Regions from separate parts of the Candidatus Darwinibacter acetoxidans genome, predicted to be linked through region 2. Evidence: a T-box and tRNA genes for the amino acid it is inferred to sense, from the RefSeq annotation. Region 2 holds a T-box; the other holds one or more tRNA genes.
The links. A T-box is a leader RNA that pairs with one kind of tRNA and senses whether it is charged. The one in region 2 lies ahead of leuS (leucine--tRNA ligase), so its partner is inferred to be a tRNA-Leu.
Positions count from the first base shown of each region.

Region 1: it has a tRNA-Leu gene. The T-box ahead of leuS (leucine--tRNA ligase) is inferred to sense a tRNA for this amino acid. The anticodon was not compared.

Region 1 covers NZ_JBHGXH010000195.1:1,879-9,167, reverse strand. The annotation lists gene ACE4YL_RS07325 (SpoIID/LytB domain-containing protein) at 1-800, shown strand, start outside; gene yabP (sporulation protein YabP) at 879-1,163, shown strand; gene yabQ (spore cortex biosynthesis protein YabQ) at 1,182-1,652, shown strand; gene ftsL (cell division protein FtsL) at 1,716-2,021, shown strand; gene ACE4YL_RS07305 (S1 RNA-binding domain-containing protein) at 2,156-2,551, shown strand; gene ACE4YL_RS07300 (DUF501 domain-containing protein) at 2,652-3,182, shown strand; gene ACE4YL_RS07295 (Ppx/GppA phosphatase family protein) at 3,179-4,102, shown strand; tRNA gene ACE4YL_RS07290 (tRNA-Leu) at 4,130-4,217, shown strand; gene ACE4YL_RS07285 (DUF1694 domain-containing protein) at 4,272-4,649, shown strand; gene ACE4YL_RS07280 (hypothetical protein) at 4,651-5,133, opposite strand; gene ACE4YL_RS07275 (DUF6249 domain-containing protein) at 5,323-5,805, opposite strand; gene ACE4YL_RS07270 (DUF4097 family beta strand repeat-containing protein) at 5,824-6,705, opposite strand; gene ACE4YL_RS07265 (bifunctional metallophosphatase/5'-nucleotidase) at 6,873-7,289, shown strand, end outside.
Region 2 covers NZ_JBHGXH010000223.1:6,016-13,304, reverse strand. The annotation lists partial or broken gene ACE4YL_RS08455 (sialate O-acetylesterase) at 1-111, opposite strand, end outside; gene ACE4YL_RS08450 (ComEC/Rec2 family competence protein) at 167-1,108, shown strand; gene ACE4YL_RS08445 (GNAT family N-acetyltransferase) at 1,197-1,676, opposite strand; gene leuS (leucine--tRNA ligase) at 1,761-4,172, opposite strand; T-box leader at 4,225-4,428, opposite strand; gene ACE4YL_RS08435 (MurR/RpiR family transcriptional regulator) at 4,506-5,372, opposite strand; gene ACE4YL_RS08430 (ABC transporter substrate-binding protein) at 5,663-7,282, shown strand.

The DNA of each region.
Region 1 (7,289 bases), on a different contig from region 2:
TCAAGCAGATGAAGCTGGAGGAGTACCTGATGGGGGTGGTGGCCGGGGAGATGTTCCCCGACTGGCCGGTGAATGCCTACGCCGCCCAGGCCATCTTCGCGCGCAGTTTTACCATGGACTTTGTCTCCCAGGGCGGGGTGAAGGATAAATACGGTGCCGATGTGTCCACCTCCATCGAGGAAACCCAGGCTTACAACCCCGCGGCCATCACCGCCGAGATCAGGCGGGGGGTGGAAATGACCAGGGGCCAGGTGATGACCTACGACAACCGCTACGTGCGGGGCTGGTTCCACGCCTATTCCGGCGGCATCACCGCCCGGGCTAAGGAGGGACTGGATTACCAGGAAGAAGAGCCGCCTTTCACCAAGAGCGTGCGCCTGCCGGAAAACGAGTACGCCCCGGAAGAGGTGAAGGCCTGGGAGGTGGAGTACTCCGCCGGGGAGCTAAGGAACCTTCTGGCTCAAAGAGGAGTGAACGTGGGGGAGATCACCGGAGTTGAGATTCTGGAGCGGGGTCCCACCGAGCGCATCACCAGGCTCATGGTCAAGGGCAGCCAGGGCGAGCAGGAGATGACCGGTCCAGAGTTTAGGCTGGCGGTGGATTCCACCAAGATGAAATCCACCCTGGTGCGGGAGTTCAGCTTCCAAGATGGGGTGCTGCGCATCAGCGGCACCGGTTACGGCCACGGCGTGGGCCTCAGCCAGTGGGACGCCTTTATGCTGGCCAAGGAGGGTAAAAGCCCCGAGGAGATCGTGCAGACCTTCTTTGAGGGCGTGACCATCCGCAAGATCTATGAGTAGTCTAACCTGCCTCCCCCAAGCATAGAATGGTGCAGGAAGATGCGGGCGCAACCACAGCCCGCCTGGGAGGTAAGGCAGGTGGACGACAGAAGGCTGAACAACATGCGCCATCAGCTCATTTTGGCGGAACGGGAGCGGCTCACCCTGGACGGAGTGATCCACGTGGAGAGCTTTGATGATCAGGAAATAGTGTTGGAAACGGAGCTGGGCGGGCTGGTGGTCCAGGGAGAAGATCTGCACATCCAGGAGCTCAACTTGGAAAAGGGGAGCCTCTTGGTGCGGGGCTACATCCAATCCGTGGAGTATCTGGGGGATTCCCTCGGCAAGAAGAGCAGGGGGTTTTTGGCCAGGCTGTTCCGCTGAGGTCAGGGAGGTGTGCTGATGGAACCTTTGGCCTCTCAGCTCTACGCCTTTGGCATTATCCTCCTGGCTGGGGTGAACTTGGGGCTGTTTTTCGATTTCTTCCGGGTGATCAGGGGGCTGCTCCGCCCTGGGTTTATCGCCACCCCCATTTTGGATCTGCTCTTTTGGGCCGTGGTCACCCCGGTTCTGGTGCTGTATCTCATCTTGGCCAACTGGGGAGAGCTGCGGGGTTATGTGGTGATCGGCCTGGCCCTGGGCCTTTTCTTTTACCGCCTGATCTTGAGCGGCCTGGTTATTTCCTTCCTCTTATGGCTCGTTGACCTGATCCGGCGGGTGCTCAATGCCTTTGCCACCTGTGTGGTCTGGCTCGGTTCCCTGCCCATCCAGGTCTACCAGGAGGTGCGCTTCCACTACGCCTACAGGGCCAAAGCGCGGCCGCGGACGGGGCGGCTGTGGAAAATCCGCCCCAGACTGCGCTGGCGAAGATGAAAACCAAAGACTGGCAGGAAAACTTCACGGGAGGGTGAATGAAATACCCAGGAGGTAATCGGCATGGCCCGTGAAGTGACGAAGCGCAAGAAAGTGCGGCTGAATGTGGGGCGTGTTCTGCTCTTGGCTTTGATTCTCTGGATAGGTTTTGGGTTTGCCAGGAATGCTGTGGCCAATTTCAAGCTGCGGCGGGAGATCGAGTCTCTGCAGAGGCGCATCGCGGTCCTGGAGATGCGCAACCAGGATCTGGAGCGGGAGATCGAGGAGTGGCTTTCCCCCGAAAATGTGGAGAAGATTGCCCGGGAGCAGCTGGGGCTGGTGAAACCCGGGGAAATTGTGTACAGGCTTTCGGAATCTGCCGAGGAGTGAAAACCGCACCACTGCCCATGGAGAGCGTGCTCAGGAAGACAGCTTTATTGACACAAAAATGCCAATAATGTATAATGACAGTTAAGCCGAGTGCCCTGCAGCGGCAAAATCCAAGAGGAGGAATTTTTTAACGTATGTCAATTGATGTCGGCAGCATTGTCGAAGGAAAGGTCACGGGGATCACCAGTTTCGGGGCTTTCGTGGAGCTTTCCAATGGACAAACCGGTTTGGTCCACATTTCTGAAGTTGCTGATGCCTACGTAAAAGACATTAAGGACTATCTCAACGAAAACGACATCGTCAAAGTGAAGGTCATTAATGTGAGCGATGGCAAGATTGGGCTTTCCATCAAACAGGCAAATCCTCAGCATTCATCTCGTGACCGTGATCGCCGCGCTTCCCGCAGGAGGGCCAGCAGTTCAGCCGATTTTGAGGAACGGCTCATGCGTTTTCTGCGAGACAGTGATGAGAGGCTGTCAGCACTGAAGAAAAGTCAAGATTCAAAGCGGGGAGGCAGGGGCGCGAGGTAAGATCGGGTTTCACTGGTAATCAACAACAAGCACCTCCATGTGGGGGTGTTTTTGTCTGGGAAGTGATCTTCTGAAGTATGAAAAGCCAAGCAAGGCGGTTTTGAACATCATCAAAGAGCAGATCGGCCGGGAACCCAGGGGCGTCTTGGAGGTGAAGACCACCTGCCGGTGGGGCTTTCCCCAGGTGATTGTCAACAGGCCGGTTTCGGCCCTCGCTTCTGACCTGGAGATTTTCCCCACGCTGTACTGGCTGACCTGCCCCTATCTGTGCCGGGAAATCTCGGCGCTGGAAAGTGAAGGGCTGATTGCCCATTTTGAGGCGCGCCTGGCCGGCGATCCGCAGTTCGCCGCGGCCATGGCCGCGACCCACGAGAGCTACGCCCGGGAGAGGCTCGCTTTGGTTCACCGGGATGTGCGCCGGCGCCTCAAGGAGGAATATCCAGAGCGCTACCAGGTTCTGGCCACCAGCGGAGTGGGGGGTATCCGCAGCCCCCAGGGCGTGAAGTGCCTGCACACCCACGCCGCGGATTACCTGGCCCGGGGCGAAAACGCCATCGGTGCGGAGACGCTGGAGCTGCTGCAGAAGCCCTGGTTTTGCCCGGATGCCGAATGCAGGGAGTACGAAAAATGAAGGCAGCCATAGATGTGGGAACCAATTCTGTGCGGCTGCTGGTGGCGGAGCGCAGCGCCCAGGGCCTGAAACCTGTGCTCAAGCAGGTGCGCATTGTCCGCCTGGGCCAAGGTGTGGATGCTGCCGGCCGGCTGAGCCCGGGGGCCATAGAGCGGACCCTGGCCGCCTTGGCAGAGCTGAAGGCTTTGATCCCACCCGGCATTCCGGTTTCGGCCTTTGCCACCAGCGCCGTGCGGGATGCCCAAAACGGACAGGAATTTGCCCGTTTGGTGGAGGAGCGCTTAGGTTTTCCCCTGGAGATCCTCTCCGGCTCCAGGGAGGCTGAGCTGTCCTTCGCCGGGGCGGTGTTGTCCGTGGGCCACCTGGGGCTGCCGGAACCCATCGCGGTGGTGGATGTGGGGGGCGGCAGCACCGAGATCCTTACAGGTACGGCCCAGGGCGAGCTCCTGGGTGGGGGCAGCAGCCAGGTGGGGGCGGTGCGCATGCTGGAGCGCTTCATCACTAGCCACCCCCTGCTCCAGGACGAGCAGCGGGCCCTGGAGGAAGAAGTACGGCGCATCCTGGCTCCCCTGGTGGAACAGGTGCGGGCTTACGGGCCCAGGACGCTCATCGCGGTGGGGGGGACCGCCACGTGCCTCGCGGCCATCATGCAGAATTTGGCAGAATACAGCGATGCAAAGGTGACAGGCGTACGCTTTTCCCTGGCGGAGCTGAAGGAAGCCTACGGCAGGCTGAGCAGACTAAGCCTGGAGGAGCGTCGGGGGATCCAGGGGATGCAGGCTGGACGGGAAGATGTGATCATCAGCGGAGCGGCCATCTTGGTGCAGGCCGCCCAGCTCCTGGGGTTCAGCGCGCTGTATGTCAGCGCCTGGGACCTGCTCCACGCCACGCTGGCACTGCCGGTTGACGGGGGAAGCTAAATAGCGTATAATGTTCTCTGTAAATGAGCCGGGGTGGCGGAATGGCAGACGCTACGGACTTAAAATCCGTTGGGCTTTTGAGCCCGTGAGGGTTCGAGTCCCTCTCCCGGCACCAGAGCATGAGCCGGGCACCTAGCGAGGTGTCTTTTCTCTTTTGGGGGGATCAGCGGTGAGGCGTTGGAAAGACAAGAACGAACTGGAAAAAACTGTGGCAGTAGGCATTCACGGCGCCCCAGAGTTAAGGCCTGAGGAAAAGCGGCGTTACTTAGGCTCTTTTCGCGAGCGGGTCATTCAGGCTGTAACCTTCGAGCAGCTGCGCACCAAGGCAGGGCTCCAGGTCATGGTGGAAGCCCTCCAGGATCCCCGGGGGGTGGAGCTGCTTATCCACGATGCAGCCCGGGGGACGGCCATGCCCCTGATCGCGGAGGCGCGACGGCGCGGGGTAGACTTCACCATCGTCTCCAACCCCGACTTCGTGGGCGAGGTGGCCGCGGCTTTGGTGGCCGCGGATGCGGTGGACATTCCCGAGCTGTATGCGGAAGAATAGATCAGACTGTTGAACAAGGGTGCTCTACCGCTGAGGAGAAGCACCTTTTACTGATTTCAGCCGGCCGGAGTGTCCGCGGTCCGTTATCATCCATATACGGCAGCCATCTTGTACGAAGTAAGCCATTACGTGCCAATGCGCATCCCTGCCGATAGAAGGTTGTTCCGGTGAACTTCTCACTGTAACCCAGGTTGCAGCCACCAACTGTGGCAAAATCGAGACAGTAATACTGGACGTTTACGTTCCTGCCACAGGGGTTGATCTCCACCTCGTACGGATAACTTGAGATCTTTTCCCCAGAGGTGGGCTTTTTCAGGCTGAGGCCGCAGCTGTACAGGTCGATGTCGGGCACAAAAGCTGCCTTCGGAGATGCCATAATTGTGTACTCGTGAAGCAGATCATACGCCTCCAGGGGAATCTTGAACTTGCCGTTTTCATCCGTTCGGATTGTCTCGGGGATGTACCCGCTGTAAATAATCTCCACGCTTACTTCTCCACCGGGGGCTTTCCTTGAATGGAGACCCGGCCGATCGCTTTCCCGGTAACACCTGCGAAGTCGGCCTTGGGCTTTTGCTTGCTCACTTCTTGCTGTTTGGGCTCAAAGGCACGTCCAAAAGCAAAACCCCCGCGCCCATGGATTATGGGACACAGGGGTCCGGAAAGGCCCTTGACTCTAGAAGGGCAAATCCTCTTCGTCTTCTTCCTCTTCTACCGCTTCCTCTTCCTCTTCTTGCGGTTCCTCTTCTTCTGCCTCCACCACCACGGCCTCTTGGGTCCAGGCGGCTGCCTGGGGTTCGGCAGGCTTTTCGTCCTTGGCCGCCTTAGGCTTTCCAGGCCGCAGGATCAGGGCCGTGAGTACCAGGGCTAAGCCCAAGAAGAGGGGCAGGAGTCCAAACAGCAGCCAGATGCCAATCCCGATGGTGAGCAGGGCGATGGTCACGGCCAGACCTACTAAGCCCATGATGATACCGGCAGCCAGAAGCATTTTGAGCTTCTCTTCCGGGGTTTTCTCCGCGTCCGGATCAAAACCGCGGGCGATGAGGGCCATGCGCTCCTTGTAGCTGAACCAGCGCAGTGTGATGGCGAGGATTACCGCCAGGGCGGTGAGGATGATGGGCAGCCACATGGCCATGGAAACCAGTGAGTAGTTGGTCACAGCAATCTCCCCCATTCTTTATTTTGTTACGCTAAACGAACCCAGCGCTAACCTTGCCGAGATGGAACCGCGCCGCTCGCCTTGGCCGATAGTGCCCTGTACGCTGTGCTCGTGCTGCTCGCCGTCGAAGGGAACACCGATGTGGATGCTGCCTAGCTCCACCGTTCCTTCTAATAGATATGATTCATCCGCTGGAAGATGCAGGTGCAGATCGCCAAGGGCGGTTTCTAGCACGCTGCTTTGGGCCAGGCTGGCGGCGATGTTGATATTCCCAAGGTGGGAAATGGCCGTGAGCTTTTCTGTAAAGCGGGATGAGTCAACGTGAATATCTCCTAAGTGCGTTTCTAAATGGGCACTGCCCTCGTAGTCCTGCAGATCGATGTCGCCCAGGTGGGTGTAGGCTTGGAGCTCTCCTTGGATGCTGGTCACCTGCACATTACCCAGTCCCAGGCGTAGCTCCAGATCCATTTCCCCGGGAACCCAGATGGTCAGATCAGCCCGGGCCTGCTCATCGGGCTCCAGGCGGGGCATGCTCACCAGCAGGCGGTTTTCTTCCTCCAGAGTAGTAACGGCTAGGGAAATGCCGTCCAGAATCTCCTGGGCCCTCTGTGCCGTGTGGGCACTGGCCTCCACGAACATGGTGATCTCCACCTGCTCCACAGCCGCGCCCCTCACCAGAATGTTCCCCCGGGGATTATCTATCACGAGCCGGGGCTTGCCCTCCGCTGAATACTTAGTGCTTTCGTGCAGAGTGCTGTGGTGGGCAGCAGGCAGTGCAGCTGGTTGCTCAACAGGCCTGCGGAAGGCCTCGGGCACCGGGATAACCCCCACGCTCATCAGCATCAGGGCCGTTACTGCACAGAGCAGGAGGGTGGTGATGGTGATGGCTAGCTTACGCATAAATCCGTCCCTCCTTTCCAGAAAACCTTGTTCGATCATTTCCATAAACCAGGCGGATTGTCCTTTTGCCAGGGACCAATTTACTAACGAAGTTTAACCAATATGGAGGGTTTGCCAAGAAAAGTGTAGAATAACTTCTCCACACATTAACTCTGGGAGGCGATGGTATGAGGAGCAGATTCAGTAAGTCTAGGCTTGTGCTTGTTTCTGTTTTGATTGCCTTGTTAACAGTCAGCCTGCCCCTGTGGGCTGCGGAGCTGGTGATTCTGCACAACAACGACGTACACTCCCGCTTGGAGTCCCACCTGCCCGCGGAAGCGGAAGAGGTACAAGGTGGCAGGGTGCGCCTGGCAACACTGGTGGACGAGATTAGGGGGCTCTATGGTGCGGATAAGGTCCTCCTCCTGGATGGGGGCGATGCCATCCACGGCATGAACATCGACAACCTCTTTGGCGGATTGCCCTCCATCGAAGTGATGAACCTCATGGGTTACAACGCCTTTGTCCCAGGCAACCATGAGTTCAACTACGGGCAGGAAGTTCTGGGCCAGCGCATCCGGGACGCTAAGTTCCCCGTTTTGGCT
Region 2 (7,289 bases):
GGATGGGGGCAGTGGCTCCATCCGGCAGCCCACTTTGTATTTCCACTCCCCGGAGAGATCTATGTTTGCGGATGCAAGCTCCAGGGCATAGCTTTTTCCCTCGACAAGCATGAGCAAGGCCGCGATGAAATAACAGTACCCAAGGGGAGCGGGAGGTTCAGAGATAATGAGAAAAAGAGTGGCCCTTTTAGCCTGGGCGTTGGTGCTCGTTCTATCCTTTGCCGCGCTGGCAGAAGAACGGGCCGACAGGTACGATCTGATCTTCGATGCATCGCAGGATGCGGGCAGGCTCACGGCACGCTTTCTGCAGCTCGTCACCCGCAGCGATGACAAAAGCGGCGACTGCACCATCCTCACCTCGCCAGATGGCCAGGTGATGGTGATCGATGCCGGAAACCCCAGCACTTTCCCGGACGTGGATAGGGCCCTGCAGGCCTTGGGGATGACCCGCATCGACTACCTGGTGGCTTCCCATCCCCATGTGGACCACATCGGCAGTTTTGCTCAGCTGCTCTCCAACTACGAAATCGGAGCGGTGTACACCTCTGAACTGGAGTACCCCACTTCCCACTACAGAAACTACATGGAAGTCCTTGAGCGGACCAACACGCCCCAGATCATCTTAGCGGAGGGCGACAGCTTCCAGTTCGGGGAGCATGTGCTGGTGGAGGTACTGCATCCGCCGAAGGACATAGAGTATTACCAAGGCTACCCCGAGGGCAGCACCCAGTTCATCAACAACCGCTCGCTGGTGCTGAAGCTCACCTACCAAGACTCCACCTTCCTGTTCCCCGGGGACACCTACACCGCTGCCGAGCGGGAGATCGTGGGCCGCTACGGCGACTACCTGCAGGCGGATGTGCTAAAAGCCCCCCACCACGGCGCTTCCACCTCCTCCAGTAAGCCCTTCCGGGAGGCGGTGAACCCCCAAGTGGTGGTGATGATGCACGATGCCATCGCTGACCTGCGCATCTACCGCAACTACCGCCGCCTAGGCGCGGAGACCTTGATTACCAGTATAGATGGCGCAGTGCTGGTGTCCACCGTAGGGGATGGTGCATACAAAGTGATCACGCAGTTCGACCGCCTCACTGACTTCCTGGATTAAGCACGCGCAAAAGACCGCCTCGAGCGGTCTTTTGTAAGCGCTAAAGTAAGCGTGCCTTGACTTAAGGGCCTAGGCGGCGACTTTCTTCTTACTTCAGGATCTTCACCAGTTCGATTTCATCCCTGATGGGGATACCATCCACGCCAAGAAGAGGTATCTCGGGCTTAATCTCCCGGGAGCGCTCCACCGCTCCAGGCAGCAGGCGGTGGAGGACAAAGCCCCGCTTTTGGTAGAACCTTAAGGCCGGCAGGTTGTCGTTGGTGGTGGTCAGCCGCAAAACCCGGCAGCCGTTTTCCAGGGCCACCTGCTCCACTTTCTCCAAAAGCGCCGTGCCCAGGCCTTGCCTCTCCCTCAGGCTGTCCAGGGAAGTGACTTCGCACTCATCTCCCCGCAGCACATAGGTGATCAGGCCGACGATCTCCCCCTCTTCATCCAGCACACCAAAACCAGCCAGCTCGGTGCATTCATAGATGCCGCTGGCGATGACCATTTTGGTGCTGCCCCAGCGCCGCCGGAAAAACTCCGCCAGCTTGGTCCGGGGAATGCTCCCCGCTGTGCAGAAATCCATGGAAACCACCCCGCTCATGTGGTGTTTGACAAAAGAAGCGGCCGCGCAGGCCGCTTCTATTTCCCATCCTGTTTCCTGTTCCTGTTACTTGACCACGATGTTGTAGATCCGGCCGGGTACGTAGATTTCCTTCACGATGGTCTTGCCATCCAAGGCCCTCTGGACGGCCTCGTTGGCCAGGGCCTTTTCCCTGGCGGCTTCCTGCGGGTCGTCCACGTTCACCTCGATGGTGCCCCGCAGCTTGCCGTTGACCTGCACGCCGATCTCCACCGTTTTCTCCACCGTCTTGGCCTCATCCCAGGTGGGCCAGCTCTGCTCGTTGAGCATGCCGCCAAACTTGAGCCGCTCCCAGATCTCTTCGGTGATGTGGGGCGCCACCGGGTTGAGCAGGATCAGGAAGGTTTTCAGCTCCGCTTCATTGATGGAGCCGGTATGGTACACATCGTTGAGCAGGGTCATCAGGGCGGCGATGGCCGTGTTGAACTTGAGGCTCTCGTAGTCCTGGCTCACCTTCTTGATGGTCTGGTGCATTTTCGCTTCCAGTTCGGGCCGGTAGGCCTCGCCGGGGATAACCATATCCATGAGCTTCCAGACCCGGTCCAAAAAGCGCTTGCAGCCCCTGACCCCCTCGGTGCTCCAGGGCACGCTCTTTTCGAAGTCGCCGATGAACATCTCATAGAGGCGCAGGGTGTCTGCACCGTATTCCGCCACCACATCATCGGGGTTGATCACATTGCCCCGGGATTTGGACATCTTTTCGTTGTTTTCCCCCAGGATCATCCCGTGGGAGGTGCGCTTGGCGTAGGGCTCGGGCCCGGGCACAACCCCGATATCGTAGAGGAACTTGTGCCAGAAGCGGGAGTAGAGCAGGTGCAAGGTGGTGTGCTCCATACCGCCGTTATACCAATCCACGGGCAGCCAGTAGTCCAGGGCTTCTTTGCTGGCCAGTGCCTGATCATTGTGGGGATCGCAGTAGCGCAGGAAGTACCAGGACGAACCGGCCCACTGGGGCATGGTGTCCGTCTCCCGCTCGGCGTAACCTCCGCACTTGGGGCAGGTGGTTTCCACCCAGTGCCTGATCTTAGCCAGCGGCGATTCGCCGGTATCGGTGGGCTCGTAGTTGGCCACCTGGGGCAGGCGCACGGGAAGTTCTTCTTCGGGCACCGGTACCCAGCCGCACTTCTCGCAGTGCACTAAAGGAATGGGCTCTCCCCAGTAGCGCTGGCGGGAAAAGACCCAGTCCCGCAGTTTGTAGTTGACCTTGGGCACGCCCAGGCCCTTTTCCTGGAGCCAGGCGATGATCTTCTTCTGGGCGGATTTCACATCCAGTCCATCCAGGAACCCGGAGTTGACCATAACTCCCTCGTCGATGTCGGTGTAGGCTTCCTTGGTGATGTCGCCGCCTGCCACCACTTCCACGATGGGCAGCCCAAACTTCACCGCGAACTCCCAGTCCCTTTGGTCGTGGCCGGGCACAGCCATGATGGCCCCGGTACCGTAGGTCATGAGCACATAATCGGAAACCCAGATGGGGATTTCCATCCCGTTCACCGGATTGATGGCCTTCAGCCCCTCCACAGGCACGCCGGTTTTCTCCCGCACCAGCTGGGAACGCTCAAACTCCGACTTTTTGCGGGCCTGCTCCTGGTAGGCGGCGATTTCCGGGACATTGGTGATGCGGTCCTTAAGCTTTTCCAGGACCGGATGCTCCGGTGAGATCACCATGTAGGTGGCGCCAAACAAAGTGTCGGGCCTGGTGGTGAAGACGGTGAGGGTTTCCTCTGTGTCCTTGATCTTAAAGATCACATCCGCCCCTTCTGAGCGGCCGATCCAGTTGCGCTGCTGCACCTTGACGCGCTCGATGTAGTCCACCAGCTCCAGATCGTTGATGAGCCGCTCGGCGTAAGCGGTGATCTTCAGCATCCACTGGTTCTTGACCCGGGTTTCCACCTGGTGGCTGCAGCGCTCGCACTTGCCGTCCACCACTTCCTCATTGGCCAGGCCGATCTTGCAGCGGGGGCACCAGTTGATGGGCATTTCTTTTTTATAGGCTAGGCCGTGTTCAAACAGCTTCAAGAAGATCCACTGGGTCCACTTGAAGTAGGCGGGATCTGTGGTGTTCACCTCCCGGGACCAGTCAAAGGAAAAACCTAAGGATTTGAGCTGCTCCCGGAAGCGGTTGATGTTGCGCTCGGTGATCACCGCGGGGTGGATCTTGGTTTGAATGGCGTAGTTCTCGGTGGGCAGGCCGAAGGCATCCCAGCCCATGGGGAAGAGGACATTGTACCCTTCCAAACGGCGTTTGCGGGCCACCACATCCAGGGCTGTATAGGGCCTGGGATGGCCGACATGCAGTCCTTCGCCGGAAGGGTAGGGAAACTCTACCAAAGCGTAATATTTGGGTTTACTGAAATCATTACTGGTCTTGAAGATCTGCTTTTCTTCCCAGATCTCCTGCCACTTCTTCTCCACGGCTCGAAAGTTGTAGCGGGCCATCCTGTTTCTTCCTCCATTCCTGATCTCTAGAACTAAAAAAATCTTTCCTCTCCTTAGAGACGAAAGATGTCCGCGGTACCACTCTAATTGATCGCGCCAAAGGGCCGATCCACTCGAGCATGGTAACGGAATGACCGTCTGGCACTACCTATCGCACCAGCAGCTCCCAGGCGAGTTCTGGAAGGATTTGTGCTGCTTCACACCACCCAGCAGCTCTCTGGAAACCCTCCATACTACTCCTGTTCACAGCCTTTGCATATCAGCCCCATTTTATCAATGCCGGCAGCGGATGTCAACCGCCACTTGGCCCCGTTTCCAGCCACTTGTGACCGATCAGTACAACTTGTCTACCACCGACAGCGCGGTCCTCTTCTTCAGTTCCACCACGGCTTCGCCCAGGCGGTGGGCCACCCCTGTGTACAGCAGGTCGATCATGTGCACCTGGGCCAGCTTGGAGCGGAGGGAGCCTCCCTGGAGGGGATCCTCGGCGGAACTGGTGAGGAGCACTACGTCGGAAACCTCAGTGATGGGCGATTTCACCACATCGGTTACGGCAATGGTGAAGGCCCCGTTCTCTTTGGCCAGGCGCATGCAGTCCACCGTGTCTTTCGTGCTCCCGGAATGGGAAAAGCCTACGCACACATCTTCTTCATCCACGTGGGCCATGGCCATAATCTGGTGGTGGGCATCGGCGAAGGCATGGGCCAACATGCCGATTCTCAGGAACTTGCTCTGGGCGTCCAGCGCGGTGAGCCCCGAGGTGCCCACCCCCAAAAAGAACAGGCGCTTAGCTTGGATCATGGCCTCCACCGCCCGTTCCAGGGTCTGGGGATGGACCATTCGGGAGGTGTCCTGGAGCGCGCTGGCGTTCATGGCCGTGATCTTTTCAATGAGGGCCTCCATGGAATCACCGGGGGCCAGGGTGCCGCAGGGTGCGCTTTCCTGCCTGGTGGCCAGCTCCAGGGCGAGACTCAATTTCAAGGCCTGGTAGCCGGAAAAACCCACCGCTTGGGAAAACCGGATAATGGTGGCTTCACCCACCCCGCAGCGTTCCCCCAACTGCGTGACGGAAAGGTAGATAATTTCCTCCGGTTTTTCCAAACAGTAGTCGGCCACCTTCTTCTCCGTGGGCGTGAGGGAAGGGTAGGCACTGCGGATGCGGGCCAGTCCCCCCGAACTCACGTTCATTTCTTTAGCCATCGGGCTCCCCCTTTGCAGTCTGTTGTGAAATTCACGTTTCCAGCATTATGTATTCCACAAGAATTGGAGAGTTCCTCCTAACTATTTGCCCAGCTACAGATGGTATGAAATGAAAATCCAATTTTTCGTGTATTGCGTGAAGGAATTTGCCACCAAGTGTAGAAGTCTGCACTCAGTACAAGTCAGCCTCAAGATTAGGCTCCTGCGGAGGTGGTATGGGAAGGGAAGACACTCTATCTGCGTTGGAGGACGAGCACTGAGCTGGCGCATATGTCGAAGGAGGAATGAACGTGAAAAGACTGAGCATCATCTTTCTCACCTTGGTCATTGCCTTTGGGTTCGCAGCCACAGGTTTCGCTGCTAAGCCCAGCCCCCTGGCTGATCCCCGTGTCCGCCAGGCCATCCGCTACGCCATTGATATGGAAGCCCTCATTGAAACCCTCATGGAGGGCCGGGCAGCTTCCGCCAACAGCCTCACCCCCGATGGCGAGTGGAAAGCTGAAGGCTTGAACCGCTATGAATACAACCCAGAAAAGGCCAGACAGCTTCTGAAAGAGGCCAACTGGGATCCCAATACTGTGTTAGATGTGGTTTACTACTACGGCGACCAGGAGACAGTGGACCTCATGGCCGCCATCCAGGTCTACCTGGAGCAGGTGGGCATCAAGATGAACGCCCGCAAGCTCGAAGGCGACCTGGCCACCTTGCTCTGGTCGCCCCCGGCTGACCCCGTTAACGGCCCATCCGCCGTGGACTGGGATCTGGCTTACGCGGCCATCGCAGCCCTGAGCATGCATGAGTACTACAACCGCTTCATGGGTGGTGCGGCCAGCAACTCCCATACACCAACCGACCCCCATCTGGACGAACTGATCAAAGCCACCTGGGTTGCGGACATCGAAGAGCAGAAAAAGGCCTTCCATGAGCTGCAGAAATACGAGAACGAGACCCTGTTTGCCATCCCCCTCTACCATCAACAGCAGTTTGTAGTGGAGAGCGACAGGCTCGACCGCAAAGGTGCGCCCCTGGGCAACATGCAGTTCTTCTATGACTGGCGCATCATCGATTGGGACATCACCCCCGACAGCCAGGGGAACTACACCCTGTATTCCTCCGGCGGCCCTGTGGAGTTCTTCGAAACCGTGTTCACCAACCCGGCGCTGTACATGACCCAGAAGTTCCTCTTCGACCGCCTGGTGGTGACCGACGAGAACCTCACCCCCTACAAGGGCCAGCTGGCCGAGGAGTATTGGGTAAGCGAAGATGGTCTGACCATCGAGTTCGTACTGCGGGACAACATCTACTGGCACGACGGCACGCCTATTACCGCTGACGATGTGAAGTTCACGGTGGAATACTCTGCCCGGGTGCCTCAGCTCAACGCCGTGGCAGCCCAGACCTACTCCTCCCTGGAAGGCTACGAGGAGTTCATGAGCGGTGCCGCCGAAGGCATCAGCGGCATTGAAATCGACGGCCGGAAGATCACCTTCAAGTTCGCCACCGTTGATCCCAACGCTCTGCTCACCTTCTCCCAGTGGCCGCCCCTGCCCAAGCACCTCTTGGAGGATACCGATCCGGTCCAAGCCCAGCGGGCTGCCTACTGGCAGGCACCGGTTGGCTCCGGTCCCTTCAAGATTGAAGAAGTGAAGATGAACAACTACTCCACCTACGTGCGGTGGGAAGGTTACTGGGATGAGGGCACGGGCAACATCGAGCGCATCCAGCTCTATCCCAGCGGCGAAAGCGATCCCAGCTTCGTCATCAACGCCCAGTCCGGCCTGTTGGACTTCGGCTTCACCAAGAACGTGGCTGAGTCCATCGCCGTGGAGAAGATGGAGCACATGACCGTGTATCCCATCGATATCAGGTACACGCGCCTGTTCTACCCCAACAAGTTCCCAAGGGAATAGGGGTTTA